DNA from 2 places in the Pannonibacter sp. CBAS1226 genome. Region 2 is predicted to be linked to the other one. Evidence: riboswitches for the same ligand, from Rfam matches in the RefSeq annotation. Region 2 holds a riboswitch; the other holds the start of a gene.

The links. A riboswitch is a leader RNA that binds a small molecule or an ion and turns the genes downstream of it on or off. The one in region 2 is predicted to bind thiamine pyrophosphate.
Region 1: linked by a shared signal. The riboswitch ahead of AC0CMF_RS21585 (ABC transporter permease) and the one ahead of AC0CMF_RS16240 (FAD-dependent oxidoreductase) in region 2 are both predicted to bind thiamine pyrophosphate.

Annotation. Positions count from the first base shown of each region.
Region 1 is NZ_JBVOUO010000010.1:655-4,949, forward strand. It holds gene AC0CMF_RS21575 (adenylosuccinate synthase) at 1-1,029, shown strand, start outside; gene AC0CMF_RS21580 (hypothetical protein) at 1,213-2,862, shown strand; TPP riboswitch at 2,998-3,101, shown strand; gene AC0CMF_RS21585 (ABC transporter permease) at 3,274-3,984, shown strand; gene AC0CMF_RS21590 (ABC transporter substrate-binding protein) at 4,067-4,295, shown strand, end outside.
Region 2 is NZ_JBVOUO010000005.1:326,524-330,818, forward strand. It holds gene AC0CMF_RS16220 (CHASE domain-containing protein) at 1-899, shown strand, start outside; gene AC0CMF_RS16225 (thiamine phosphate synthase) at 921-1,526, opposite strand; gene AC0CMF_RS16230 (thiazole synthase) at 1,523-2,299, opposite strand; gene thiS (sulfur carrier protein ThiS) at 2,301-2,498, opposite strand; gene AC0CMF_RS16240 (FAD-dependent oxidoreductase) at 2,495-3,544, opposite strand; TPP riboswitch at 3,621-3,736, opposite strand; gene AC0CMF_RS16245 (GNAT family N-acetyltransferase) at 3,970-4,295, shown strand, end outside.

The DNA of each region.
Region 1 (4,295 bases), on a different contig from region 2:
CAGGGCGTGACCGTGAACCCGGAAACCCTGCGCATCGCCGAAAACGCGACGCTGATTCTGTCGCTGCACCGCGAACTCGACGCGCTGCGCGAAAACTCCAGCACCGGCACGCGCATCGGCACCACGGGCCGCGGCATTGGCCCGGCCTATGAGGACAAGGTGGGCCGCCGGTCCATCCGTCTGATGGACCTTGCCAATCTGGAATCGCTGCCGGCCAAGATCGACCGGCTGCTGGCGCATCACAATCCGTTGCGCCGGGGCCTCGGCGAGAGCGAAATTTCCGCTCAGGCCATCTTCGAAGAACTGTCCTCCGTGGCTGGCACCGTGCTGCCCTACATGGATTCGGTGTGGAAGCTGCTCGACGGCCAGCGCCGTGAAGGCAAGCGCCTGCTGTTTGAAGGCGCGCAGGGCGCACTGCTTGACATCGACCACGGCACCTATCCCTTCGTGACCTCGTCCAACACGGTTGCCGGTCAGGCTGCCACCGGCTCGGGCCTTGGCCCCAATGCGGTCGGCTATGTGCTGGGCATCACCAAGGCCTACACCACCCGCGTGGGCGAAGGCCCGTTCCCGACCGAGCAGCAGAACGAAGTCGGCGAATTCCTCGGCACCCGCGGCCATGAATTCGGCACCGTCACGGGCCGCAAGCGCCGCTGCGGCTGGTTCGATGCGGTTCTGGTGCGTCAGACGGTCTGCACCTCCGGCATTACCGGCATCGCACTGACCAAGCTGGATGTTCTGGACGGCCTGGAAGAGCTGAAGATCTGCGTCGGCTATGAGCTGGACGGCAAGCGGATCGACTATCTGCCGGCTTCCCAGGGCGCGCAGGCCCGCGTGGTGCCGATCTATGAAACCCTCCCGGGCTGGCAGGAATCCACCAAGGGTGCCCGCAGCTGGGCAGATCTTCCGGCGCAGGCCGTGAAGTATGTCCGTCACGTTGAGGAACTGATCGGCGCACCGGTGGCGCTGCTTTCCACCAGCCCGGAGCGTGACGACACCATCCTGGTGCAGAATCCGTTCCAGGACTGACGTGAAATTTATCGGGCGGAATGCTCCCCATTCCGCCCGAAAGTCATGTAAAAACCTGATTGCACATCCTATCTTTGCTGAACACCTCTTGCGCCCGCCGGTGTTGAGCCTACAAATGGGATGGCATGAATACGGAGCTTCCGGTGCGCCGGGTTCAGGCTGGCACCCCTCACGAGCGAGCCAATGGCTGATTACTATTCGATTTTGAAAAAAACGATTGCGTCACTGCCGGAGAACAACGGTTCTGCACGGCGCAACGTCTACAGCCGCGCCCGAAACGCGATTGTCAGTCAGCTCAAGGCCTATGAGCCGCCGCTTTCCCCGTCCGAGATCACGGCCGAGCAGTTGCGCCTTGAGGAGGCTATCCGCAAGGTTGAGGCCGAGGCTGCGCGCGAAACGCTGATGGCGACGCGCCCGGCGCCTGCTGCGCCCGCGCCCATGGCCCCTGCTGCGGGCTCCAGCGCTCCGGCCGCTCCCCGCACCGAACCCTATCCCCCGTCTTCGCCTGCGCCGCGCGGGCCGCTGGGCTCTGCCGTGCAGGAAGCCGAAAGGCTGGGGGATGCGTCGTCGAGCGCGGTGCAGACCGCCCGCGATGCCTTCCGCAACGAAAGCACTCCGGCAGAGCCGCCCGTTGAGCGCAGCCAGCCGCGCATGGAGCCTGCCTTCGGGGCGGCGCCTGCAAAGCCGTCCGTTGAACCGGCTGCCCCGGCACCGTCTTCCTACGCCCTTCCCACGCCGAGCCCGCGGCCGGCGCCTGCCGGCGAGAGCCTGCGCCCGGATCCGTCCGCACCTGCGCCCGCCGGTGCTGGAAGCGTGAACGCTGCGGCTGACCGGCTTGCGGCTGATGAACCGCGCAAGGGCCGGACACGCGCCCCGCGCCGCGCCCGCACGGCTGGTAGTTCGTCTTTCATGTCCTACGTGTTCCTGGGCGGATTTGTGCTGGTGCTGATCGGTATCGGTGCCTTCATCTATTCCCAGCGCTCGCTGATCGCGGGGATCTTCTCCTCCAGCGGGGATACAGCCGCAACGACCGCTCCGGCCCCCGAGGCAGGAGCACCGGCGGGCGAGACGGCTGCCAATGGCGAGAATGGCGGCAAGAACACCGACCGTCTGCTGACCGATACGGGTGAGCCTGCGGTTGCCCCCGATGCGCGGACCGTGACGACGACACTCATCACACCGTCAGCCCCTCCTCCGCCGCCGCAGGAGGCGCCTGCTGCCGTGCCCGAGGCCGCTGCCCCGCCCGCCAGCACGGCGCCGGCTCAGACGGCAGAAACGCCCGGTGCAATCGTTGCGCAGAAGGCTTTCCTCTATGAGGAGGGCGAAGATGCCAGCGGATCCGGCACCGCTTCTGCGGGCAATGTGGCCTGGTCGGTTTCCGAGGAAAACGGCTCCGGCGGACAGGCCGAAACGGTGCTCGTGGCGCAGGCCCAGATTCCGGACCGGAACATCAATGTGACGCTGCGAATCAAGCCGAACACGGATGTGTCGCTACCGGCCAGCCATCTGGTCGAGATCCAGTTCCAGCTTCCTGAGGGCTTCTCCGGCGGGGACGTCTCCAATGTGCCGGGCCTCGTGATGAAGCCGACCGAGGAAGCGCGCGGAGATGCTCTCCTGGGCGCTTCGGTGAAGGTTGCTCCGGGTTACTTCTGGATTGCGCTGTCGAGCGTTGACAGCGAGCGGGACCGCAACCTTGCCCTGATGCGTGAGCGTGGCTGGATCGATATTCCGATGCTCTATGAAAACGGCAAGCGTGCCATCTTCACCATCGAGAAGGGCACCCCGGGCGCCCGCGCTCTGGAACAGGCGCTGGCCGCCTGGCAGGGCGGCTGATCCCGGCGGTTCTGCCCGGTTCCGGTTAAGCTTCAAGGCCCCGGCTGTCCATGGGTGACAGCCGGGGCCTTCGGCTTTTGTGACAGGGTGCCGCAAGTTTTGCTTGCCAAGGCGGCATTCAGGCGGCATGTTTCGGGCTGGTCCGAGGGGTGCTCCGATGTGAGCTGAGATGGCGCAAAGCCGAACCCTTAGAACCTGATCCGGGTCATGCCGGCGAAGGGACGGAAACCTTTAGCCATATCCCGGATCTCCAATGTCTTGACCGGCTCGCCGGTGACGGGAGATCCTTTTGTGTCGATAGAACTTCTTTCGGGAAGGCAACCCCTTCCCTCTGCGAGCCCTGTCCGGAATGCGTTTCCGGCCCGTGCAGCCTCTCTCCTGCGCAGCATTGCGCCGGGCCTGACGGTCAGCCTGTTCCTGCTGCTGATCTGGGATCTGGCGGTGCGGTTCCTCGAAATTCCGCCCTACATGCTGCCCGGCCCGCTGAAGGTGCTGGAGGCTTTCCAGCGCCAGAGCGGCTTCCTGCTGTATCACGCCAGCATCACCTTGAGCGAAACCCTGCTGGGCTTTGTCTTTGGCATTGCAGCCGGGGTCATGCTGGCCTTCGTCATGTGGCTGTCGCCGCTGGCACGGCGCGGGCTGCTGCCGGTGGTTCTGGTGACGCAGGCTCTGCCGGTCTTTGCCATTGCCCCCATTCTGGTGCTCTGGCTCGGCTTCGGCCTTGCTTCCAAGATCGTGATGGCGGTGCTGGTCATCTTTTTTGCCGTCACCTCCACCTTCTTTGACGGCCTCAGGCGGATGGATCAGGGCCTGGTCGATCTGGCGCTGCTCTACCGCGTCAACCGCTGGCAGGAACTGCGCTATTTCCGCCTGCCGTCTGCCATGCCCGCGCTTGCCTCCGGTGTCCGGATTGCAGCGGTCTTCGCCCCCATCGGTGCCATTGTCGGCGAATGGGTCGGCGCCAAGGGCGGGCTCGCCTTCATCATGCTGCAGAGCAATGCCCGGATGCAGACGGACACCATGTTTGCCGCTCTCACCTTGCTTGCCGCCATGGTTCTGGTCCTGCGCTTTGTTGTGGAGCGCCTGACCCGCCGCATGGTGCCCTGGCAGCGCGAGGACTGATCCCCGCGCACGCATCTGCCGGTCAGGCTGAGGCTGGACCGGCTCGAACTTCATCCAACACCTGTCTATTGGGAGACCCCGCATGAAACGCATTCTCGCGCTGTCGCTGGCCGCTGTTCTGGCCACTGCTGCCCCCGCTTCGGCGGCGGACAAGCTGACCGTTCTGCTCGACTGGTTCGTCAATCCGGACCACGCGCCGCTGGTGGTGGCCAAGCAGAAGGGTTTCTTTGAAGCCGAAGGGCTTGATGTGGACCTGATCGAGCCGGCCGATCCGGCCATGCCGCCGAAGCTCGTGGCGGCCGGGCAGGGGG
Region 2 (4,295 bases):
TAGAGGTGACGGACACCGGTGCCGACAGTTCCGCGCAGCCCGTGCTGTTCCGGTCTGACGGTTTTGTGAAGCTGTCGGAAAAGGACTTCCAGTCCATGACGGGAGAAATCACCGTTGCCGGCCGCGACTGGCTCGTGCGGGTGCGGCAGCCTGATGCGAAGAACGGCATCGCGGCGCATTGGCGCTCCCTGCTGATCTGCACGTTTTCGCTGCTGTTCGCGGCGGCGCTGGCGGTCTCCATCCGCAATCAGAGCCGGGCCGTCGAAGCCCGGCGTGAGCTGGAAACCATGTCGCAGCAGGTCATCGCCGAGAAGGATCTGATGCTTCAGGAAATGAAGCACCGGATCAAGAATTCCATTGCCCGCATTCTCGCCATTGCCCGCCAGACGGCCAGCAGTTCTCCCTCACTGGAAAGCTTTTCTTCGTCCTTTGCCTCCAGACTGCAGGCCATGGCCAATGCGCAGGACCTCCTGACCCGGTCCCGCTGGCAGCGCGCCGGGCTCAACGAGCTACTGGAACAGGAGCTGGAGCAGGTGTTCGGCGAAGCGCTCCAGCGTGAAAAGCTGTGCGGCCCCCCCGTGGTTCTCAACGAAAAGGCTGCGCACGCGCTGAGCCTCGTCTTCCACGAGCTGGCAACCAACGCGCTCAAATATGCCCGTGTCGGCGATGACGGGGCTTCCCTGACCGTGGACTGGACGCTGGAAGCCGCCCCAAAGGGCAAGCTTCTGCAACTGGTGTGGACGGAGAAATCCGCGCAAGCCGTGGAACCGGGGACAGCCAAGGGCTTCGGCACACGGCTGATTGACGCCAGCATCCGCGGCGAACTGGGCGGCAAGATCGAGCGCGAGTTCACCGGCCATGGCCTTGTCGTGCGCATGACTGTACCGCTACAGGCCTGAGGCTCGATCCCCCGTTGATGCTCAGCGCCAGCGGGCCGTGGCGGCGAGCCATTCGCGCACGCGCGCTTCCGGATCTGCATTGCGGGTGATGTCGGTGACAACCGCTGCACTGTCGGCGCCGGCGGCAAGCGCCGCCTCCGCCCGCTCCGGTGTCAGCCCGCCAATGCCGATGAGCGGCAATGCACCAATGCGGCTTTTCCAGATGCCGAGCCTTTCCAGCCCCTGCGGTGCCCACTTCATCTCCTTCAGGATGGTGGGGTAGACCGGACCCAGCGCCACATAATCGGGCTTGGCGGCAAGCGCCGTTTCAAGTTCGGCCTCGTCATGGGTGGAAAGGCCAAGCTTCAGCCCGGCGCGGCGGATGGCGGGCAGATCGGCCTCCGCCAGATCCTCCTGCCCCAGATGCAGCCAGCTGCAGCCTTCGTCGATGGCCATCTGCCAGTAGTCATTCAGCACCAGTGTGGCGCCATGGGCCTCGCACACGGCTTTTGCGTCGCGGATCTGGCGGCGCAACTCGTCCGGCGCGCAGTCCTTGACCCGCAACTGCACCAGCTTCACGCCCTGCGGCACAAGGCGGACGATCCAGTCCGCGCTGTCGACGATGAGATAGAACGGATCAAGCGTCATCCGAAGGCTCCCTTGCCAATGATGGGGGTTGATGGCACGGCCATGTCCCTTGGTTCAAGCAATCCGGCAAGATAGCCTTGGCGCCCGGCCTCCACCGCCCCGGCAAAGGCTTCGGCCATCAGCTCCGGATCCGCGGCTCCCGCCACGGCCGTGTTGAGCAGCACCGCATCAAAGCCCAGCTCCATCACCGTGGTGGCATGGGAGGGGCGTCCAAGCCCTGCGTCGACGATCAGCGGCACGTCCGGGAAGGCGGCACGCATGGACCTGAGGGCGGCAAGGTTCTGCGGGCCCGCAGCCGTGCCGATGGGGGCGCACCAGGGCATCAGCACCTGGCATCCGGCTGCCAGCAGCTTCTCCCCCACGATCAGGTCATCGGTGGTGTAGGGAAACACCTCGAAGCCTTCGGCGCTGAGAATGCGCGCGGCCTCCACCAGTTCGAACACATCGGGCTGCAGTGTGTCGTGGTGGCCGATCACCTCCAGCTTGATCCAGTTGGTGGCGAAGACCTCGCGCGCCATTTTCGCCGTCAGCACGGCCTCGGACGCGCTGTGGCATCCGGCGGTGTTGGGCAGAACCTTGACGCCCAGATCGCGGATCATCTGGAAAAAGGCGCCGCCATTGCGCCCGCCCGCCGTCTCCCGGCGCAGCGACACGGTGACGATCTCGACCTTCGAGCGGCGCACCGCCCCGGCCAGCACGGCAGGGGACGGATAACGCGCCGTGCCCAGCAGCATGCGGGATGAAACGTCGCTGCCGTAAAGCGTCAGGCTCATCTCAGCCTCCTTGCATGGGGGACAGGATCTCGATCCGGTCGCCCTCGTTCAACCGGCAGGCCTCGCGCGCTTCGCGCGGCACCAGTTCGCCGTTGACGGCGGTGGCCAGCCAGTCGCCTTCATAATCGAGTTCCTGCAGCAGGGCGGGCAGGGTTTCCGCCGCACAGGCCACGGCCTCGCCATTCACCAGCACATTCATGGGTTTGCATCTCCCTTGTTTTCCATCAGCCGCCGTGCGGCCATATCCGCTGCCTGCCGGGCGAGGGCCGGGGCGAGCAGGAAACCATGCCGGTACATGCCGGCCACTGCGAGATCCGTGCCGGGGGGCAGATGTTCCCGCTCTGCCACCACGCGCGGCATGTTGTCGTCAAAGGCCGGGCGCACACCGGCACCCAGTTCCACGATGCGTGCTTCGCCAAAGGCGGGATGCAGCGCATAGGCGGTGTTGGTCAGTTCCATGACCGAGCGGGCAGTCACCGGGCCGCCGTCGTCGCTTTCGATCATGGTCGCCCCTACCATGAAGCGCCCGCCACCGCGCGGCACCACATAAAGCGGATGGCGCGGATGCAGCAGCCGCACGGGCCGCGACAGGGAAATCTCGCCGGTCTCCAGATACAGCATCTCGCCGCGCACACCGCGCAGGCCCTGTACCCGGTCTATGGCGCCGGGCCCCGTGCAGTCGATGACGAGGGACGCCTCGCTCTCAGCCCCTTGCGCCGCATCGCCCAGGCGGAAGGTGACGCCTTGCGCTTCCAGCTGCTGCCACAGCGCCGTCATGGCAAGGCGCGGGTCGAGATGCGCTTCGCTCTCGAAGAACAGCCCGGTCATGAACCGCCCGGCCAGCGCAGGTTCCAGCTCGGCAATCTCCGCCGCATCTACCATTCGGTGGCCTGAGGACCTGCTGGCAAAGCGGCGCAGTTCCGCCTGATCGCGCGGCGGGCACAGCACCAGCGTGCCCTTGCGGGAGACAAGCCCCGGCACGGCCGCCTCCCACCAGTCTGCAGCTTCCAGTCCAAGCTTCAGCACCTCGGGCCCGGCGGTCTCCGCCTCGCACCAGGGCGCCAGCATGCCGCCGGCATAGAAGGAAGCCCCGTGTCCCGGCGCCGGACTGGTGTCCGCCACGGTGACGGCAAGTCCAAGGCGGGACAGTTCGAGCGCCGCCGCAAGCCCGGCAACCCCGGCCCCGCGCACGAGCACCGTGGAAGAGCCTGACAGTCTGGAAAGGCGAGAGTGTGTCTGGCGCATCCGCTTCCGGCTTCCGTGGCATTTGTCTCACGGGCGGAAGGGCTTTGTGAGGCGCCCGCCGGCAAACGCCGGACCTCCGCGCATCACACACCATCCCTCCGCCAGCGTGAACTGGATCAGGTTCAACGGGTCACTGCGCTGCATCGCCAGCAGTATCTCAGCCCCTTGCACGGGACTCCCCAAGGTGAAGCCCAACCTTTGCGCCGGGCGGCCGGGATTGTCAATTGCATGACAGGAGCTGCATGGCAGGGGCTGCATCAAGGCGGCTGCGTTGACAGGGAAGGGCCGCGCGTCTAGGACAGGTTCAGTCAGTCAGGGAGATTTATGCGCAGACGCTTCAATCCAGTTTGACCCTATTGGGTGAGCGGCCATCCGGCCGGATGATTGAGTGTGCGCATTTGCGCCTGACTGACGGAAATATGAACATGACAGACCTTTGCATCAGGCCGTACCGGCCGGATGATACCTCCTGCCTGCTCCGCATCTGGCGGGCAGCCTCCGAGCTGGGCCATCCCTTCTTGGGCAAGAACCAGCTCGATGCCCAGGAGAAGCTGACCGCAGAGATCTATCTGCCCATGGCCGAAACCTGGATCATCGAGGTGAATGGCCAGCCGGCCGGCTTCATCGGCCTCCTCGATGACTTTATCGGCGGTCTTTTTGTGGACCCGGCGCAACACGGGCGCGGCCTTGGCAGGGCGCTTGTGGCCCATGCACTCAAGAGCCGCAGCAGCCTTGAGCTGGAGGTCTATGC